2 regions of the Streptomyces sp. NPDC036813 genome follow, and region 1 is predicted to be linked to the other one. Evidence: predicted binding sites of a transcription regulator. Region 1 holds the regulator's gene; the other holds the start of a gene.

Region 1 (9,880 bases):
GGCACGTGCGGTCGGCATCGACCTGGGCACGACGAACTCGGTGGTCTCGGTCCTCGAGGGCGGCGAGCCCACCGTCATCACCAACGCCGAGGGCGCCAGGACCACGCCGTCCGTCGTCGCCTTCGCCAAGAACGGCGAGGTGCTGGTCGGCGAGGTGGCCAAGCGCCAGGCCGTCACCAACGTCGACCGGACCATCCGTTCGGTCAAGCGCCACATGGGCACGGACTGGAAGATCGAGCTGGACGGCAAGCCGTTCAACCCGCAGCAGATCTCCGCGTTCATCCTGCAGAAGCTGAAGCGTGACGCCGAGGCCTACCTGGGCGAGAAGGTGACCGACGCGGTCATCACCGTCCCGGCCTACTTCAACGACTCCGAGCGTCAGGCGACGAAGGAGGCCGGCGAGATCGCCGGTCTGAACGTCCTGCGCATCGTCAACGAGCCGACCGCCGCCGCGCTGGCGTACGGCCTCGACAAGGACGACCAGACGATCCTCGTCTTCGACCTCGGTGGCGGCACCTTCGACGTCTCGCTGCTGGAGATCGGCGACGGCGTCGTCGAGGTGAAGGCCACCAACGGTGACAACCACCTCGGTGGTGACGACTGGGACCAGCGCATCGTCGACTACCTGGTCAAGCAGTTCCAGTCCGGCCACGGCGTGGACCTGTCCAAGGACAAGATGGCCCTGCAGCGCCTCCGTGAGGCCGCCGAGAAGGCCAAGATCGAGCTGTCCTCGTCCACCGAGACCTCGATCAACCTGCCCTACATCACCGCGTCCGCCGAGGGCCCGCTGCACCTGGACGAGAAGCTCACCCGCGCCCAGTTCCAGCAGCTGACGGCCGACCTGCTGGAGCGCTGCAAGACGCCGTTCCACAACGTCATCAAGGACGCCGGCATCTCCATCAACGAGATCGACCACGTCGTCCTCGTCGGTGGCTCCACGCGTATGCCCGCCGTCGCCGAGCTCGTCAAGGAGCTGACCGGCGGCAAGGAGGCCAACAAGGGTGTGAACCCGGACGAGGTCGTCGCCATCGGCGCCTCGCTCCAGGCCGGTGTCCTCAAGGGTGAGGTCAAGGACGTCCTGCTCCTCGACGTCACCCCGCTGTCCCTCGGTATCGAGACCAAGGGCGGCATCATGACCAAGCTCATCGAGCGCAACACCACGATCCCGACCAAGCGCTCGGAGATCTTCACCACGGCCGAGGACAACCAGCCGTCGGTGCAGATCCAGGTCTACCAGGGCGAGCGCGAGATCGCGGCGTACAACAAGAAGCTCGGCATGTTCGAGCTGACCGGTCTGCCGCCGGCGCCGCGTGGCGTCCCGCAGATCGAGGTCTCCTTCGACATCGACGCCAACGGCATCATGCACGTCACGGCGAAGGACCTCGGCACCGGCAAGGAGCAGAAGATGACCGTCACCGGCGGCTCCTCGCTGCCGAAGGACGAGGTCGACCGCATGCGTGAGGAGGCCGAGCGCTACGCGGAGGAGGACCACAAGCGCCGCGAGGCCGCCGAGGCCCGCAACCAGGGCGAGCAGCTGGTCTACCAGACGGAGAAGTTCCTCAAGGACAACGAGGACAAGGTCCCCGGCGAGGTCAAGACCGAGGTCGAGGAGGCGGTCGCCGAGCTGAAGGAGAAGCTCAAGGGCGAGGACACCGCAGAGATCCGCTCCGCCACGGAGAAGGTCGCGGCCGTCTCGCAGAAGCTCGGCCAGGCGCTGTACGCCGACGCGCAGGGCGCCCAGGCCGCCGGTGGCCCCGAGGGTGCCACCGCCGGTGGTGCCAAGGCCGCCGACGACGACGTCGTGGACGCCGAGATCGTGGACGACGAGCGCAAGGACGGGGCCGCGTAATGACGGAGGAGACCCCGGGTTTTGAAGAGAAGCCCGACGTCCCCTCCGGCGCCACCCCTGACGACGCCGAGCCGAAGGCCGCCTCCTCCGAGGAGGGGGCGGCCCCGGCCGGGGACGGGAACGAGGACGCGGGCCTGCTGGCCCAGCTGGACCAGGCACGCAAGGCGCTCGACGAGCGCACGGCGGACCTCCAGCGCCTCCAGGCCGAGTTCCAGAACTACCGCCGCCGGGTCGAGCGGGACCGCATCGCGGTCAAGGAGGTCGCCATCGCGAACCTCCTGACCGAACTGCTGCCCGTCCTCGACGACATCGGGCGCGCGCGGGAGCACGGCGAGCTGGTCGGCGGCTTCAAGTCGGTCGCCGAGTCGCTGGAGACCGTCGCGGCGAAGATGGGCCTGCAGCAGTTCGGCAAGGAGGGCGAGCCCTTCGACCCGACGATCCACGAGGCCCTGATGCACTCCTACGCGCCGGACGTCACCGAGACGACCTGCGTGGCGATCCTGCAGCCCGGGTACCGCATCGGCGAGCGCACCATCCGCCCCGCGCGGGTGGCCGTCGCCGAGCCGCAGCCCGGCGCGCAGGGCGCGAAGGCGGAGGGCGCCGACGACAAGGCGGCCGACGACAAGGAGAACGGTGGCCCGGACGAGGGCTGACGTCGCACACGACATGCGGAAGGAGGGACGTCGGGGATGAGCACCAAGGACTTCATCGAGAAGGACTACTACAAGGTCCTCGGCGTCCCCAAGGACGCCACCGAGGCCGAGATCAAGAAGGCGTACCGGAAGCTCGCCCGCGAGTTCCACCCGGACGCCAACAAGGGCAACGCCAAGGCCGAGGAGCGCTTCAAGGAGATCTCCGAGGCGAACGACGTGCTCGGCGACCCCAAGAAGCGCAAGGAGTACGACGAGGCCCGCACCCTGTTCGGCAACGGCGGCTTCAGGCCGGGGCCGGGCGCGGGCGGCGGCTCCTTCAACTTCGACCTGGGCGACCTCTTCGGAGGCGGCGCCCAGGGCGGAGGCTTCGGCGGGGGCATCGGTGACGTCTTCGGGGGCCTGTTCAACCGGGGCGGCGCCGCGGGGACGCGGACCCAGCCCCGGCGCGGCCAGGACATCGAGTCCGAGGTCACGCTCAGCTTCACCGAGGCCATCGAGGGCGCCACGGTCCCGCTGCGGATGTCCTCCCAGGCGCCGTGCAAGGCCTGTTCCGGCACCGGCGACAAGAACGGCACGCCGCGCGTGTGCCCGACCTGCGTCGGTACGGGGCAGGTCGCGCGCGGCTCCGGCGGTGGCTTCTCCCTGACGGACCCCTGCCCGGACTGCAAGGGCCGGGGCCTGATCGCGGAGCACCCCTGCGAGGTCTGCCACGGCAGCGGCCGTGCGAAGTCCTCCCGCACCATGCAGGTCCGCATCCCGGCCGGCGTCTCGGACGGGCAGCGGATCCGGCTGCGCGGCAAGGGCGCGCCGGGCGAGCGCGGCGGACCGGCCGGCGACCTCTACGTCGTCGTGCACGTCGGCGCCCACCCGGTGTTCGGCCGCAAGGACGACAACCTCACGGTGACCGTGCCGGTGACGTTCGCGGAGGCGGCGCTCGGTGGGGAGGTCAGGGTGCCGACCCTGGGCGGCCCGCCGGTCACGCTGAAGCTGCCGCCCGGCACGCCCAACGGCCGGACGATGCGCGCCCGCGGCAAGGGCGCGGTCCGCAAGGACGGCAGCCGCGGCGACCTGCTCGTCACCGTGGAGGTGAGTGTTCCCAAGGACCTGTCGGGGAAGGCTCGTGACGCGCTCGAGGCGTATCGCGAGGCGACCGCGGACCAGGATCCGCGGGCGGAGCTGTTCGAGGCCGCGAAGGGAGCTTGAGTGGGATGGACGGCCGTCGACGTAATCCGTATGAACTGACGGAGGACACCCCGGTCTACGTCATCTCGGTGGCGGCCCAGCTCTCCGGCCTGCACCCGCAGACGCTGCGCCAGTACGACCGTCTGGGCCTGGTCTCCCCGGACCGCACCGCGGGCCGGGGGCGGCGCTACTCGGCTCGTGACATCGAACTGCTCCGTCAGGTGCAGCAGTTGTCGCAGGACGAGGGCATCAACCTGGCCGGCATCAAGCGCATCATCGAACTGGAGAACCAGGTCGCCGCGTTGCAGTCCCGCGTCGCGGAGCTGCAGGCGGCCCTGGAGGGCGCGGCGGCGGCGATGCAGCAGCGCGAGGCCGCCGTGCACGCCTCCTACCGCCGCGACCTGGTCCCCTACCAGGAGGTCCAGCAGACCAGCGCGCTGGTCGTGTGGCGGCCGAAGAAGGCCAAGGACGACAGGCCCTAGCGGGCGGTGACAGCGTGAAGGGGCCCGGAGGCGAACCGCCTCCGGGCCCCTTCGCCGTGTACGGCCGTCAGCCGCGCGTGGTGCGCCGGCGCCGGGCACCGAGGAAGGCGGCGGCCGCGCCGAGGGCGACGAGCGCGGCGGCGGCCGCGGCCGGCGGACCGGTCGAGTCCGAGCCGGTGGAGGCCATCGAACCGGTCACGGTCGCGGTCGTGCCGGTGCCGGTGCCGATGCCGCCGGTGGTGCCGGCCGCGGCGCTCGCCGTGGCGCTCGCCACGTCCGTCGGGGTGCCCAGCGCGTCGGATGACCCGGCCTTGCCGACTGGCCGATATCGTTCGGTCGCTTGTGCTGATCCGGGGAGGGTGAACCCCCGCTCGTGAAGGGTCGGTAAAGGGTGTTTGGCGGTGAATGGGCGGGGGTTCTCCCCGTCTTCACGCACGAAGCGGAGCGTGATGTTGCTATCTCGTTAGGTGGCCGGTCTTGACGCAAGGTGGCGGTCCCGCGTTGGCTTTTCAGTCACGTGGGTCGTGCTGCTGCACCCGCGTTTCGTACCGCACCCGAAGTGAGCCCCCGCATGCGCCGTACCGCCATATCCGTGGCCGCATCCACGCTGATCCTCACGCTCGCAGGCTGCAGCATGCTGAACTCGACGGACGGCGGCGGCACCGCGAGCCCTACGAAGGGCGACGACGTCACGGTGGGCCTGCTGCTGCCGGAGAAGGTCAACTCCCGGTACGAGAAGTTCGACCACCCCATCATCGCCGCGAAGGTCGCCTCCCTCACCCGCAACCAGGGCAAGGTCCAGTACGCCAACGCCGAGCAGGACGCGGCCCGGCAGGCGACCCAGATGCAGCAGATGATCGACGACAAGGTCGACGTCATCCTGCTGGACGCGGTCGACTCGCACGCGATCGCCGACGAGGTGAAGAAGGCGAAGGACGCGGGCATCCCCGTCATCGCCTACGACCGCCTCGCCGAGGGCCCGATCGACGCCTACGTCTCCTTCGACAACGAACTGGTCGGCGAGGTGCAGGGCCGCACCCTGCTGGACGCCCTCGGTGAGGGCGCCGACACCTCCGACCGGATCGTCATGATGAACGGCTCGCCGACCGACCCGAACGCCGGCCAGTTCAAGCGGGGCGCGCTCAGCGAGCTGAACGGCAAGGTGACGATCGCGAAGTCCTACGACACCAAGGACTGGGACCCGAAGAACGCCCAGGCCAACATGACCGAGGCGATCGCGGCGATCGGCGCCAAGAAGATCGCCGGCGTCTACTCCGCCAACGACGCCATGGTCGGCGGCATCATCAAGGCGTTCAAGGCGGCCGGTGTCTCCACCCTGCCACCGATCACCGGGCAGGACGCCGAACTGGACGCGGTGCAGCGGATCGTGTCCGGCGACCAGTACATGAGCGTCTACAAGCCCTACCCGACCGAGGCGGAGGCCGCCGCGGAGATGGCCGTCGCCAAGGTGCAGGGCAGGGACATCCAGTTCGACGCGCTCGCCAACGACACCGTCGACAGCCCCACGCAGAAGGGCATCCCGGCCCAGCTGGTCAGTGTGGTCGCGCTGACGAAGAGCAACATCAAGAGCACGGTCGTCAAGGACGGCATCTACAAGGTGCCGGAGATCTGCACCGGGAAGTACGCGTCGGGATGCGCGTCGCTCGGGCTGAAGTAGCGGCCCGCGAAGCAGCCGTAGCGAAGCAGCCGTAACGAGGAAGCCGCAGCCGAGAAGCCGCAGGGAAGCAGCCGTGGCGAATTCGCCGTGGCGAACCAGCCGTGGCGAATCGGTCGTGGCGAGTCAGCCGCGGGTGTCCGTCACGGGCCGGTGGCCGGGGTCGTCGGCACGAACACGCCGTCCGGGGCGTGCGGGACCGTCGCACCGCTGAGGTAGCCGTCCGGGTCCCGGTCGCCGGTCACCCGCAGCCCCGTCACCCGAGCCCGCTCCGGGACGTCGTACCAGACCTCGATCTCGATGAGGTCGTGTCCGCCGATCTCGACCCGCTCGTGCTGGCGGCGCACCGCCATCGCGAAGGAGTCGGGCCGCCTGCGTGTCCCGTCGGCGCTCACCAGCCGCTGCTCCGCGGCGACGTAGGTGTGGAAGGCGGGGTCGGCGTTGCGCACCCGCAACCGCGCGGTGCAGAACTGCCCGTCCGGCTGTGCCTCGCTGTGCGTGCCGGCCACGGCGGTCAGCCCGCACCGCAGGGAGAGCACCGTGAAGACCAGGTGCCCGTCCCGGTGCTCACCGGAAACGTGCGAGGAGGGGCGGGCGGAGGCACTCGGCGGCGCGCCCGCGGACGCGTCGCACCCGGCCGCGCCCACGGCGGCGGCCAGGACGAGCGCTGCCGCCCGGAGAGCCGCGATCGGCGGGTGCGCCAAAGTCGTACGCCCTGCACGGACCATGTCCGGCATTGTCGGGCCGCATCGCGCCGAAGGGGAGAGGCCCGGCCGGCACGGCCTGGCGCCACGCGGGCACGGAGGCCGGGAGATAGCGGTACGAACCGGTGGTTTCCCGCGGTCACGCACGCTCGAGCCGTGTTGCACCGCACGCTCCGTCCGCGCATAGTTGCGCTGCGAAGAGGCGTGAACCGGGGGTGGAGTGGGCGATGACCGGGCACGGGACGGAAGAGCACCCGCACGGTGCCGACCGACTGTGCGCGGCCGGGGACCGGGTGTACTCCCGGGCGGTGCGGCGCGGCCGGGTGCCCCGCCGGGACGCCGAGCAGGTGCCCTGCCTGCTCGACCTGGCGCTGCTGCACCCCGACCCGGACGACATGGACTGGCTGGTGCCGACGGCGCCCCAGGAGGTCATGACCCGGCTGCTGCGCGGCGTGTACGACGAGGTCGCCGAGAGCCAGCGCCGGGTGGGCGCGGCGGTGGCGGCCGTCGAGTGGTACGCCGGGCTCGGCGGCCGTGCGCCCGCGGCGGGGGCCGGGGCGGGTGAGGGCAGCGCGATCCGGGTGCTGGACGGTCTCGCGCGGATCCAGGCGGCGATGGACGAGGCGACGCAGGCGTGCACGACCGAGGTGCTGACCGTGCAGCCGGGCGGCATCCGCCGTGAGCACGAGCTGTCCGAGGGGCTGCACCGGGCGCTGGCGCTGCGCGGCCGGGGTGTGCGCATGCGCGACCTGTACAACCATGTGGCGCGTCACGGGCAGGGGCTGCTGACGTATCTGGAGCTGATGGGCGACGCGGTGCAGGCGCGCACGCTCGACGAGGTCGTGGACCGGCTGATCCTCTTCGACCGTACGGTGGCCTTCATCCCGGCGAACGCCGAACGCACGATGGCCCTCGAACTGCGCCACCCGGCCCTGATCTCCTACCTGGTCACGGTCTTCGAGCGGCTGTGGCGGCTGGGCGTCCCGCTGAACGCGCCCATCCCCGACAGCGGCATCGAGGGCATCTCGCACCGTGAGAAGTCCATCGCGGCGCTGCTGGCGGAAGGGCACCAGGACGCGGTCATCGCCGAGCGCCTCGGCATCAGCGTCCGCACCTGCCGGGCCCACATCGCCCGCCTGTCGGAGACGCTCGGCGCGGCCAGCCGTGCCCAACTCGGCGTCCGTATCGCCCAGGTGGGCCTGGACACCCCGGCCCACCTCACCTTCCCGTGCCAGGAGTCCCCGAGCGCCCGGTGAGACGACCGCGCCGCCTCACTCCTCCTTGTTCAGGATCCCGGACTGGGCTATCAGATAGCCGAGTTGGGCCCGGCTGCCGCTGCCGAGGGCGGCGGCCAGCTTGGCGATGTGCGCCCGGCAGGTGCGTACGTTCATGCCGAGGCGGCGGGCGATGGCCTCATCGACGTGGCCCTCCACGAGCAGTTTGGCGATGGAGTGCTGGATCTCCGTGATGCCGTCGGGAGCGGTCTCGTAGGGGGCGCCGGCGCTCAGGGGCACGGCACGGTTCCACATGAACTCGAAGACCTTGATCAGGTAGCGGACGAGTGCCGGGTTGCGTAGTTCCAGGGCCACTTGCTGGTCGTCGCGGGCCGGGATGAACGCGACGGACTCGTCGCAGATGATGAGGCGCTCGACCAGCTCGTCGATCGTGCGGTACTCCACCTTGCCGTTGGCGAGCTGTCCCACGTAGGCCAGTTGCTCCAGGTTGAAGCGCACCGTGTGCTGGTAGAGGGTCCGGATCCGCACGCCGCGGTCGACCAGGGCGGTGTCACGGTCCAGCCCCTGGCGGATGGTGCGCTCGGTGAAGCGGTTGCTGGGCTGCACCGTGAGCATTTCGGCCTGGCACTGGGCGGTGGCCAGGTCGAGCGCCGCGTTGATGCGGTCGCTGCCTTCCAGCACGGTGATGGAGTGGGTGGCCGAGGCCATCTGCCCGTTCAGGGCCATGAACGGCTCAAAAGCATCGGACAGTTCGATTGCCCACCGCCGGCGCTCCGCGATCTCCCGCTCGATGGGCAGCAGACGCTGCGCGAGCGCAAGCGCCGGGGGGACGGGACGCAGCCAGTCCGGGTCGTCGGGATCGGGGTGGAGCAGGGCGAACTCCATCAGGCAAGGGGCGGGTTCCGCCTCCGAGCGGGAGATACGGCCTTCGCGCAGGGCACCTGCGTAAAGGCGGCTACCCTCCTCGCAGAGCTCGTTCGCCGCATGGGGATGTGCCGTATTGGACCGATTCGACATCAAATCTCCACCCCCCAGGGTCCTGAACATGCAGGAACATGATGCACCGATTGTGTGGCCATGACGTGCCTGAATGAGCCATCGTCGTACTCGACGGGGGAAGAGGGGACCTTCAAGTGAGGACGAAGCCGACTATGGGGAAAAGAGTGCTTCGCTCGATACTTGTCGCCACCTTCTCCGCCGTTGTGGCCCTCGGAGCTCTGGGTGGCCACGCCGGTACGAAGGGCGACGATCGAGCGGACAGTAAGTGGCCGGCGGTGGCGGTGTCCTCCGAGTCCGTGGCTACGGCAGACGGTGCTGGGGGCAGATGATGGCGACTCCACCTGACGACCGTTCCTTCCGACGGGAAATGGCCACCGCGTACCGATCCGGCTGGCACTTCATCGATCTGGTCACCGCCATCCCCCACAACGGGGACTCGCTGATGGTGACCGTGTTCGGTGAGCCGGTCGTCGTCACGCGCGACGACGAGGGCGACGTGCGGGCGTACCGCTGTCTGCGGCGGCCTCGGGGGGCGCCGCAGCCCGTGCGGTGTGCCATCCGGTACGGAATGATCTTTGTGAACCTCGACCAGCGCGACCACCGGCTGTCGGAGCCGGACATCTCCGACGTGCGGACCATCTCGGCCACCCCCCGCAGTGCCTGACGCGATTCCCCCGTCGTAACAGATCGCTCAGGTGCTTCCCCCCGCAGCGGCGTCACCGTGACCTGAACACGGTGACGCCGCTGCAGTTTGTGCGCGTACGCGCCGTTTCGGTCCGGGTACGCGCATTTCGCCGTTCATCCCCGGCCCATGGCCCGGTCCAGCTCGATCTCGATCACCACCCGTGACGGGTTCGGCGACGGCACGCGCTCGTAGCGCTCCGCGTAGCGCCGCTCCGCCTCCGCGACCCGGTCCCCTTCCGTGCGGATGAACGCGCGGCCCTCCAGCGTGGCCCAGCGCCGCCCGGCCACCTGGCAGACGGCGACCCGTGCGCCCCCGGGGCCGGCGGCCAGCACATGCGCCACCTTCGCGCTCGCCTTGTTCGTGATCACCCGGGCCAGCCGCGCCACGGGGTCGTAGGTCACTCCGACGGGTACGAC
Region 2 (9,880 bases), on a different contig from region 1:
CTCGAAGCCCATGGCCGCGTACTCGGACAGCAGCGAGTTGTAGACGTTCAGCCGCGCCTGGTCCTCGGAGAGGTACTGCAGCGGCGTGTACTCCTCGCCGGTGCTGCGGTCGATGATGACCGCGTGGCGCTGGCCGAAGGTGCCGCGCTGGGAGTCCTGGCCCGCCAGGCGGACCGGCACGCCCTCCAGCAGCAGCGAACCGAACGCCAGGGTCTCGCCCATGCCCCAGTCGATCGTGCCGTCCTCGACCATGGCCGCCCGGCGCTGCAGCTGCGGCTGCAGACGCGGGTGGACGGTGATGTGGTCGGGCACGTTGACCTGGGACTCGGCGATCCGCTTGACGACCTCCGCGGAGATCGCGGTCGGGACCGCGACCGGGAAGCCGTCCTGCGGCTCGGCGGCGGCGCCGCCGGCCGGCTGCGAGGTGGCCTCGCGGACCTCGGTGAAGACCTTCTCAAGCTGGCCCTGGTAGTCCTGCAGCGCCTGCTCGGCCTCTTCCAGGGTGATGTCGCCGCGACCGATGAGGGACTCGGTGTACAGCTTGCGCACCGAGCGCTTCTTGTCGATCAGGTCGTACATCAGCGGCTGGGTGAAGGCCGGGTTGTCCGACTCGTTGTGACCGCGGCGGCGGTAGCAGATGAGGTCGATCACCACGTCCTTGTTGAACGCCTGGCGGAACTCGAACGCCAGCCGCGCGACGCGGACGACGGCCTCGGGGTCGTCGCCGTTCACGTGGAAGATCGGGGCCTCGATCATGCGGGCCACGTCCGTCGCGTACATGGAGGAACGCGAGGACTCGGGGGCCGCGGTGAAGCCGACCTGGTTGTTGATGACGATGTGGACCGTGCCGCCGGTGCGGTAGCCGCGCAGCTGCGACATGTTCAGGGTCTCGGCCACCACGCCCTGGCCCGCGAAGGCCGCGTCGCCGTGGATCGCCACCGGCAGGACGGTGAAGTCCGTGCCGCCCTTGTTGATGATGTCCTGCTTGGCGCGGGCGACGCCCTCCAGGACCGGGTCGACCGCCTCGAGGTGCGAGGGGTTGGCCACGAGCGAGACCTTGATCTGCTCGCCGTCCAGGCCGGTGAACGTCCCCTCGGCGCCCAGGTGGTACTTCACGTCGCCGGAGCCGTGCATCGACTTCGGGTCGAGGTTGCCCTCGAACTCGCGGAAGATCTGCGCGTACGACTTGCCGACGATGTTGGCCAGCACGTTCAGGCGGCCGCGGTGGGCCATGCCGATGACGACCTCGTCCAGGCGGGACTCGGCAGCGGAGTCGATGACCGCGTCCAGCAGCGGGATGACGGACTCGCCGCCCTCCAGGGAGAAGCGCTTCTGGCCGACGTACTTCGTCTGCAGGAACGTCTCGAAGGCCTCGGCGGCGTTCAGGCGGCGCAGGATGCGCAGCTGCTCCTCGCGCTCCATCTTGGAGTGCGGGCGCTCCACACGGTCCTGGATCCACTTGCGCTGCTTGGGGTCCTGGATGTGCATGAACTCGATGCCGGTGGTGCGGCAGTACGAGTCGCGCAGCACGCCGAGGATGTCGCGCAGCTTCATCATCGACTTGCCGGCGAAGCCGCCGACGGCGAACTCGCGCTCCAGGTCCCACAGGGTGAGGCCGTGCTCGACGATGTCCAGGTCGGGGTGCTTGCGCTGCTTGTACTCCAGCGGGTCGGTGTCGGCCATGACGTGGCCGCGGACCCGGTACGAGTGGATCAGCTCGAAGACGCGGGCGGCCTTGGTGACGTCGTCGTCGTGGCTGGCGTCGATGTCCTTGAGCCAGCGGACCGGCTCGTAGGGGATGCGCAGCGCCTCGAAGATGTCGTCGTAGAAGCCCTTCTCGCCGAGCAGCAGGTTCGCGACGATCCGCAGGAACTCGCCGGAGGCGGCGCCCTGGATGACCCGGTGGTCGTAGGTCGACGTGAGCGTCATGACCTTCGAGATGCCGAGCTTGTTCAGGGTGTCCTGGCTGGTGCCCTGGAACTCCGCCGGGTAGTCCATGGAGCCGACGCCCATGATCACCGACTGGCCGGGCATCAGCCGCGGCACGGAGTGGACGGTGCCCAGGCCGCCGGGGTTGGTCAGCGAGACCGTGACACCGGTGAAGTCGTCCATCGTCAGCTTGCCGTCACGGGCGCGGCGGACGATGTCCTCGTAGGCCTGCCAGAACTCGAAGAAGTTCAGCGTCTCGGCCTTCTTGATCGCCGCGACGACGAGCTGGCGGTCGCCGTTGGGCTTGACCAGGTCGATGGCGAGACCGAGGTTGACGTGCTCCGGCTTGACCAGGGTGGGCTTGCCGTCCTTGAGCTGGTACGACCAGTTCATCGCCGGCATGGCCTTGATGGCCTGCACCATCGCGTACCCGATGAGGTGCGTGAAGGAGATCTTCCCGCCGCGGGCGCGCTTGAGGTGGTTGTTGATGACGATGCGGTTGTCGAAGAGCAGCTTCACCGGGACCGCGCGCACCGAGGTGGCGGTCGGCATCTCCAGCGAGGCGTCCATGTTCTTCGCGACCGCGGCGGACGGACCGCGCAGCGTCACGAGCTCCGGACCGGCCGGGGCCTCCTTCTCCGGACCGGCCGGGGCCCCCTTGGCGGGCTCCGCCTTCGGCTGAGCGGGCGCCTGTGCGGGACGCGCCGGCTGAGCCTGGGCGGGGGCGGCCTTCGCCGCGGGGGCGGGGGCCTGGGCCGGCGCGGCGGCCGCGGGCTTCGCAGCCGCGGGAGCCGGGGCGGCGCTCGGCGCCGGAGCGGCCGGAGCGGCCGCCTGCGGGGCCGGGGTGGTGGGGGGCGTCGTGGTGGGGGTCTGCGCGGCCCCCGCGGCCGCGCTACCCGACGCAACCGGGGCTCCTGCCGCCCCCGGCTTGTAGTCGGCGAAGAAGTCCCACCAGGCACGGTCTACCGAATTCGGGTCCTGGAGGTACTGCTGATAGATCTCGTCGACGAGCCACTCATTGGGACCGAACGCGGCAGCGGGGTTCTTTCCCGCTTGGTCGGCGTCGGTCGTAGGTGCGCTCGATGCGTTACTGGGGGACTGTGGCGACACGGCGGCAACCGCCCTCTTCCGCTTCACAAGGTGATGGACAGCGGGAATAAAGGCTACGCCTCCCTGAGGGTGAAGGTCAGGTCGGGCCCGTTCATCGTCGCGTAAGTCACATCTCAGCCCGTGTTTCGGGGCTTGAAATGGCGGGAAACAAGCGTGGTTCCGGTGTGAAAGAGGCGTGCCGGGGTACGGCGACGAGGGCCCGTCACGCGCTGCGTGCGGGCCTGTGCCTGATCACACGTGTCCGTCGGCGCGGACGCTCGTGGATCTTGAGGCTCCGCTTCGAACCCTACGTCAACTTTGAACGGTTGACTCTCCTGGAAGAGTGACAAGAATCCGGCAACCTCGCTCGGATTCGGCCACCCCGATGCGGCCCCCGTGCAGGTCCACGGCCCAGCGCGCGATCGCGAGGCCCAGCCCCGTGCCGCCGTCGCTGCCGGGACCGTGCGGCCGCGTGACCACACCCCGGTTGAACCGCTCGAAGACGCGGTGCCACTCCGACTTCGGAATACCGGGCCCCTCGTCCAGGACCTCCAGCTCCAGCGAGCCGGGCGTCCTCCCGCTCCGCGCCTTGACCGTGACCCGGCCGTGCGGCGGGCTGTGCTTGACCGCGTTGTCGATGAGGTTCGCCACGACCTGGTGGATGCGTTCCGGGTCGGCGTGTGCGGTCAGGTCGCTCGGGAAGACGTCCAGGTGCAGATGGACGTCGGCACGGGTGTGGCTGCCGGAGCCGGAGGCGATGCCCGCGCGCGCCGAGGCGACCATGTTGGCCTCCTTCAGCACGCCGGACAGGTACGGCCACACCTCGAAGCGACGTTTCTTCAGCGGTACGACGCCGTTGTCCAGCCGGGACAGGTCCAGCAGCGTCTCCACCAGCCGGCCCAGCCGCTCGGTCTGCTTCAGCGCCGTGCGCATGGTCTCGGGATCGGCCTCGGTGACGCCGTCGACGATGTTCTCCAGCACCGCCCGCAGGCCCGCGATGGGGGTGCGCAGCTCGTGCGAGACGTTCGCCACCAGCTCCTTGCGCTGGCGGTCCTGCGCCTCCAGCTCGTCCGCCATCACGTTGATCGTCTGGGCGAGGTCGCCAAGCTCGTCCCGGCGGCTCTCGCGCACCCGGCGCGTGTAGTCGCCCTGCGAGATGGACCGGGCCACGGTGTTCATCTCGTCCAGCGGCGCGGTCAGCGAGTGCGCCACGAACTGCGTGATCAGCAACGTGGCGATCATGGAGAAGACCGTGATGAAGCGCAGCTCCGTGCGGGTGCGCATGGCGATCATCATCAGGCCCGTGGTGATCAGCACCGCGATGACGACCAGCGCACCGAGCTTGGTCTTGATCGAGAACGGGCGAACGCCGCCCCAGGGTTCCCTGGGACGGCGTCGTGCGGCCGGCCGCCCGTCGCTCATGGCGTCGGCGTCTCCAGCGCGTAGCCCACACCGTGCACGGTACGGATCCGCTCGGCGCCGATCTTCCGGCGCAGCGCCTTGATGTGGCTGTCGACCGTGCGGGTGCCGGAGGCGTCCGCCCAGTCCCACACCTCCGCCAGCAGCTGCTCACGGGAGAGCACCGCGCGCGGGGTGTTCGCCAGGCACACCAGCAGGTCGAACTCGGTGGGCGTCAGATGCACGTCCTCCGACTTCACCCGGACCCGGCGCTGCGCGTGGTCGATCTCCAGCTCGCCCAGGCGCATCACACCGCTGCGCGGCGTGGCGGCGGCCAGCGCGGCCCGCTCCACCCGGCGCAGCAGCACGTGCACGCGGGCGGCCAGCTCCCGCATCGAGAACGGCTTGGTCATGTAGTCGTCGGCCCCGACGCCCAGCCCGACCAGCATGTCGGTCTCGTCGTCGCGGGCGGTGAGCATCAGCACCGGAACCGGCCGCTGCGCCTGCACCCGCCGGCAGACCTCGAGCCCGTCGAAGCCGGGCAGCATGATGTCGAGGATCAGCAGATCGGGCTGCCATGCCTCGGCGGTGTCGACGGCCGCCGGGCCGTCACCCGCGGTTTGCACGAGGAATCCCTCGGCGCGCAGGCGGGCCGCGATGGCGTCGACGATCGTCGGATCGTCCTCGACGACCAGGACCCGCCGCTGCGCGCCGGGGGTCGCCGTCGTGCCGCTCTGGGAGGTGTGTGTCTGCTCCATCGCCCGCCCCTGAAGTGTGCTTTCCGGAATCAGTGGGGTGATCCCTCGGTCTGCGCGTGACTGCGATTGACGCTTGAATGATCCGCGTCAGGGAAGCAGCGTACGGGGAGTCACCACGGCTTTGCTATTCAGGTCGGATCCCGAGGTGCACGACGTCGGGAACGCCTCGGGCAACGGGGATCTCTTCCGTACGCACCTGCTGGAACCCGACATTCCCCAAGGTTTCTTCGAATTCCGGAGACGGCTGGGCGGACCACACCGCGAGCACTCCGCCGGGCCTCAACGCCCTTGCGCAGCTTGCCAGTCCGGCCGGTGAGTACAGTCCGTCGTTGCCGTCCGTGACGGTCCAGCCGGGCCCGTTGTCGATGTCCAGGCACAGCGCGTCGAACGTGGCGGATGTCTCATTGACGTAGTCCACCAGGTCGTCGTGGACGATCTCGGTGCGCGGATCGGCCAGTGCCGCGCGGGAGAGTTCGCCGAGCGGACCGCCGCGGTGCCAGTCGATGACGGCCGATTCCCTTTCCACCACGGTGATCCGGCCCCACCGCGAATTCGCAGCCGCATGGGCCAGCGAGAAGCCGACGCCCAGCCCGCCGATCAGCACGTGCGGCGCGGGGCGGCCGCCGAGGGCTTCCAGCGCGGCGTCGACCAGCAGCCGCTCGCTGCGGCCGTCGGAGGTGTCCATCAGAAAGCATCCGTTGGCGATGATCTGCAGCAGCTCGCCGTGCCGCCGCAGCACGACCTCGCCGTAGGGACCCTCGCGGCGGTCCAGGACCTCAGGACTGTCGTACGTCGTGGACATGGACCCCATCCTGCATGAACGTGGCTTTGCGGGAACGGGAATTACCGGATGCGCGTTCAGCGCCCCGCGCGGCGCGGCACGTTCGGCGCCTCGCCCCCCGGCGCCGGCCCGGGCGCCAGCTGCGGACGCGGCGGACGCGGTGGACGCGGTGGACGCGGTGGACGCGGTGGACGCGGTGGCACGCCTACGCTCGGAAGCGGGCGGGGGCGGGTGTGCGGCGAAGGGCTGTGACCGTGGTCGCGGAGTACCCGTTCGTGGGACGCGCGGACGTGCTGTTCGAGCTGCGCCGCGCGCTGGAGAGGGCCGCCTCCGGACGCGGCGGACTCCTCACGCCGACCGGGGCCGCCGGCGCGGGCAAGACCCGTACCGCCGAGGAGGCCGCCGCCCGCGCGGACGGCGTGCGCACCCTGCGGAGCTGGTGCCCGCCGGAGACCGCCACGACCGCCTTCCGCCCCTGGGCGCGGCCGCCGCGCCCGCTCTTCGCGGCCGACGTGCGGTGCGGGAGGCCGGCCGCGGCCTCCCCACCCCTGCGGGCCCTGCTGTCCGGCGCCACGGCCGACGCGCTGCACGGCGCGGCCCCCGGGACCGCGCGGCTGCGGCTCACCGGCGACGTCGCGGAGCTGCTGACCCAGGCCGCCGCGCGGTGCCCGGTGCTGCTGGTCCTCGACGACGTGCACGCCGCCGGCGCCTCCTCGCCGCGCCTGCTGCTGGAGGCCACCGACACCGCCCGCTGCGCGCCCGTGCTGCTGCTCGCCACCGCCCGCGACGACGCCGTCTGGCCCGACCGTGCCCGGGCCGCGCCCAGCTGCTGCGCCGCGGCCGCACCCTGCCGCTGGGCCCGCTGCCGCAGGAGGACGTCGCCGCGCTGGTGGCGGCGGCCACCGGCACGGCCGCGGACCCGGCGCCGTGCGCGCACTGGTACGGCGCACCGGCGGGGACGCCTTCTTCGTCACGGAGCTGCTGCGGGCCGGCGGCTGGGACGCGCGGGCGGCGGGACGCCGACAGGCGGGCTGCCCGGGGGCCCCTCCGTTGCCGTACGGGCCGCGGTCGCCGCGCGGCTCGCCGAGCTCACGCCGCCTGCCGCGCGGCTGCCGGCCGTCGCGTCCCGCGTCACCGCGTCGACGCCGCCCCCACCGGGCTCGTCCTGGAGTTCGACGAGCAGTGGGAGGACGAACAGGGCCGCTGGTACTGCCGCGAGATGATGCGCGCCGACGTCCGCGACGGTGCGATCAGCGAGACGTCCGTGTACCGCACGGGGGACTGGTCGCCGGCCCCGCAGGCCGCCCACGCCCGGGAGGTGACGCTGCTGCGCCCGTGAAGCGCCGGCGGCCGGCGGACGCGTAAGAACGTTGAGAGGTTGCTGAGAATCCGGTCACGGGTGGCGTGGATCACAGACAGTGGGCAGTCGGAACCCGAAAGGTGGGCGGTGACGGAAGGAGCGCCTCACCGTGGAACGCACTGCGAGGGTCGACACTGCACCCGCCGACGCGCCCCTTCCGGCCGATCTGCCGGACCTCACGCAACTGCTGGACGGCATGCCCGGCCAATCCCGGCGCCAGGGCCCGCAGGCACGCGTCGAGCCGCTCGGCGGTGCCACCGAGGCCGCGCCGGCCGCCCGTGACCGGCTGCGAGCGGTACGCCCCGGGCAGCTGCTGCCCACTCCACGGGCGACCCCCTTCACGTTCGCCTACGCCGTCGTCCTCGCCGTCACCTCGCTCGTCTCCGCGTACGCCGACCCCGCCGTCGTGCAGGCGCTGCAGCAGGGGTCCAGCACGGACGTGGCGCACCTGGTGCGCCACCCCGTGCTGGTGCTCGTCGGCAGTGCGCTGTGGATCGCCGGCGGGGTGCTCTCGCCGTACACGCTCGGCTTTCTGCTCGTCCTGACCGCGCTGGAGCGGCGCGTCGGCGGTCTGCGCACGGCCGGTGTCTTCCTGTGCGGGCACGTGCTGGCGACGCTGGCGACCGAGGTGCCGGTCGGAGTCGCCGTCGCCACCGGTCAGCTGCCGGACACCTCACTGCACCGCCTCGACTACGGCATCAGCTTCGGCGTCGCCGCTGGGGTGGGCGCGCTGGCCGGGCTGCTGACTCCCTGGCTGCGCTGGCCCCTGCTGGCCTGGGTCGCGCTGATCATCGGCCAGGACCTGCTGTCCTCCTACGACCCGCTCACCAGCTGGGGCCACGCGATAGCGCTGACCATCGGCATCACCACCTGGCCCGGCCTGCGCCGCGCGGTGACCCGCGGCGGGCGCTGACGGCCCGCAGTCGCGGGCCCGACGCACGCAGCGGCAGGTGCGGAAGCCGCCGGACGACCCGCATCACCATTCCCCTGATCGCCCCTCGGCCCCTTGATCGCTCACAGCGAACACCTGTCTGGGAACATCCCGCGGCGCCCAAGCATTGAGTCGGTACAACTCAACTTGACTGCCGAAAGGGAGATCATGGCTTCGACGTCCGCATCGCTCACCCTCCCTGTGCTGCCGCTCGACGACGAGGTCGTGCTGCCCGGGATGGTGGTTCCGCTGGACCTGAGCGACTCCGAGGTGCGCGCCGCGGTGGAGGCCGCGCAGGCCGCCGCCGGCTCCCAGGCCGGAAAGCCCAGGGTCCTGCTCGTGCCACGCATCGACGGGACCTACGCGAGCACCGGTGTCCTCGGCACCGTCGAGCAGGTCGGCCGGCTGGCCGACGGCGACCCCGGCGCCCTGATCCGCGGCCGCGGCCGCGTCCGGATCGGCGCCGGCACCACAGGCCCGGGTGCGGCGCTGTGGGTCGAGGGCACGCAGCTCGACGAGACACAGCCGGACCCCGTGCCGGGACACGTGCAGGAACTGGTCAAGGAGTACAAGGCCCTCGCCACCTCGTGGCTGAAGAAGCGAGGCGCCTGGCAGGTCGTCGACCGCGTCCAGGCCATCGACGACGTCTCCGCGCTCGCCGACAACTCCGGCTACTCGCCCTTCCTCACCACCGCGCAGAAGGTGGAACTGCTCGAGACCGCCGACCCGGTCGCCCGGCTCAAGCTCGCCACCCAGCAGCTGCGCGACCACCTCGCCGAGCAGGAGGTCGCCGAGACCATCGCCAAGGACGTCCAGGAAGGCGTCGACAAGCAGCAGCGCGAGTTCCTGCTGCGCCGCCAGCTGGAGGCCGTCCGCAAGGAACTGCGCGAGCTGAACGGCGAGACGGAGGGCGAGGAGTCCGACGACTACCGCGCCCGCGTCGAGGCCGCCGACCTCCCCGAGAAGGTCCGCGAGGCCGCGCTCAAGGAGGTCGACAAGCTGGAGCGCGCCTCCGACGCCTCGCCCGAGGGTTCCTGGATCCGCACCTGGCTCGACACGGTCCTCGAGATGCCGTGGAACGAGCGCACCGAGGACGCCTACGACATCCAGGGCGCCAAGGCGATCCTGGACGCCGAGCACGCCGGGCTGACCGACGTCAAGGAACGCATCACCGAGTACCTGGCCGTGCGCAAGCGCCGCGCCGACCGCGGCCTGGGCGTCGTCGGCGGCCGCCGCGGCGGTGCCGTGCTGGCCCTGGTGGGCCCGCCGGGCGTGGGAAAGACGAGCCTCGGCGAGTCGGTGGCCCACGCCATGGGCCGCAAGTTCGTCCGCGTCGCCCTCGGCGGTGTGCGCGACGAGGCCGAGATCCGCGGTCACCGCCGTACGTACGTCGGCGCGCTGCCCGGCCGGATCGTGCGGGCCGTCAAGGAGGCCGGCTCCATGAACCCGGTCGTCCTGCTCGACGAGATCGACAAGGTCGGCTCCGACTTCCGGGGCGACCCGGCGGCGGCCCTGCTGGAGGTTCTCGACCCGGCGCAGAACCACACGTTCCGCGACCACTACCTGGAGGTCGAACTCGACCTGTCCGACGTCGTCTTCCTGGCCACCGCCAACGTCCTGGAAGCCATCCCCGA

The links. Region 1 encodes HspR, which represses chaperone genes until heat shock. Its sites were predicted from a motif close to TTGAGNNNNNNNNNCTCAA; they were not measured.
Region 2: lon (endopeptidase La) is a predicted target of HspR. The motif match lies at 8,374-8,392, and genes of this name have one in related genera.

The regions. Positions count from the first base shown of each region.
Region 1 is NZ_JBVJPV010000015.1:218,542-228,421, reverse strand. Features, by position in the region: gene dnaK (molecular chaperone DnaK) at 1-1,849, shown strand, start outside; gene grpE (nucleotide exchange factor GrpE) at 1,849-2,502, shown strand; gene dnaJ (molecular chaperone DnaJ) at 2,539-3,705, shown strand; gene ACZ67Q_RS29115 (heat shock protein transcriptional repressor HspR) at 3,711-4,166, shown strand; gene ACZ67Q_RS29110 (LPXTG cell wall anchor domain-containing protein) at 4,234-4,440, opposite strand; gene ACZ67Q_RS29105 (sugar ABC transporter substrate-binding protein) at 4,738-5,844, shown strand; gene ACZ67Q_RS29100 (DUF4352 domain-containing protein) at 5,985-6,569, opposite strand; gene ACZ67Q_RS29095 (helix-turn-helix transcriptional regulator) at 6,773-7,801, shown strand; gene ACZ67Q_RS29090 (helix-turn-helix transcriptional regulator) at 7,817-8,797, opposite strand; gene ACZ67Q_RS29085 (hypothetical protein) at 9,108-9,443, shown strand; gene ACZ67Q_RS29080 (pyridoxamine 5'-phosphate oxidase family protein) at 9,578-9,880, opposite strand, start outside.
Region 2 is NZ_JBVJPV010000003.1:205,514-215,393, reverse strand. Features, by position in the region: gene ACZ67Q_RS08500 (multifunctional oxoglutarate decarboxylase/oxoglutarate dehydrogenase thiamine pyrophosphate-binding subunit/dihydrolipoyllysine-residue succinyltransferase subunit) at 1-3,039, opposite strand, end outside; gene ACZ67Q_RS08495 (sensor histidine kinase) at 3,331-4,440, opposite strand; gene ACZ67Q_RS08490 (response regulator transcription factor) at 4,437-5,174, opposite strand; gene ACZ67Q_RS08485 (spermine/spermidine synthase domain-containing protein) at 5,299-5,976, opposite strand; gene ACZ67Q_RS08480 (ATP-binding protein) at 6,210-7,178, shown strand; gene ACZ67Q_RS08475 (rhomboid-like protein) at 7,425-8,228, shown strand; gene lon (endopeptidase La) at 8,415-9,880, shown strand, end outside.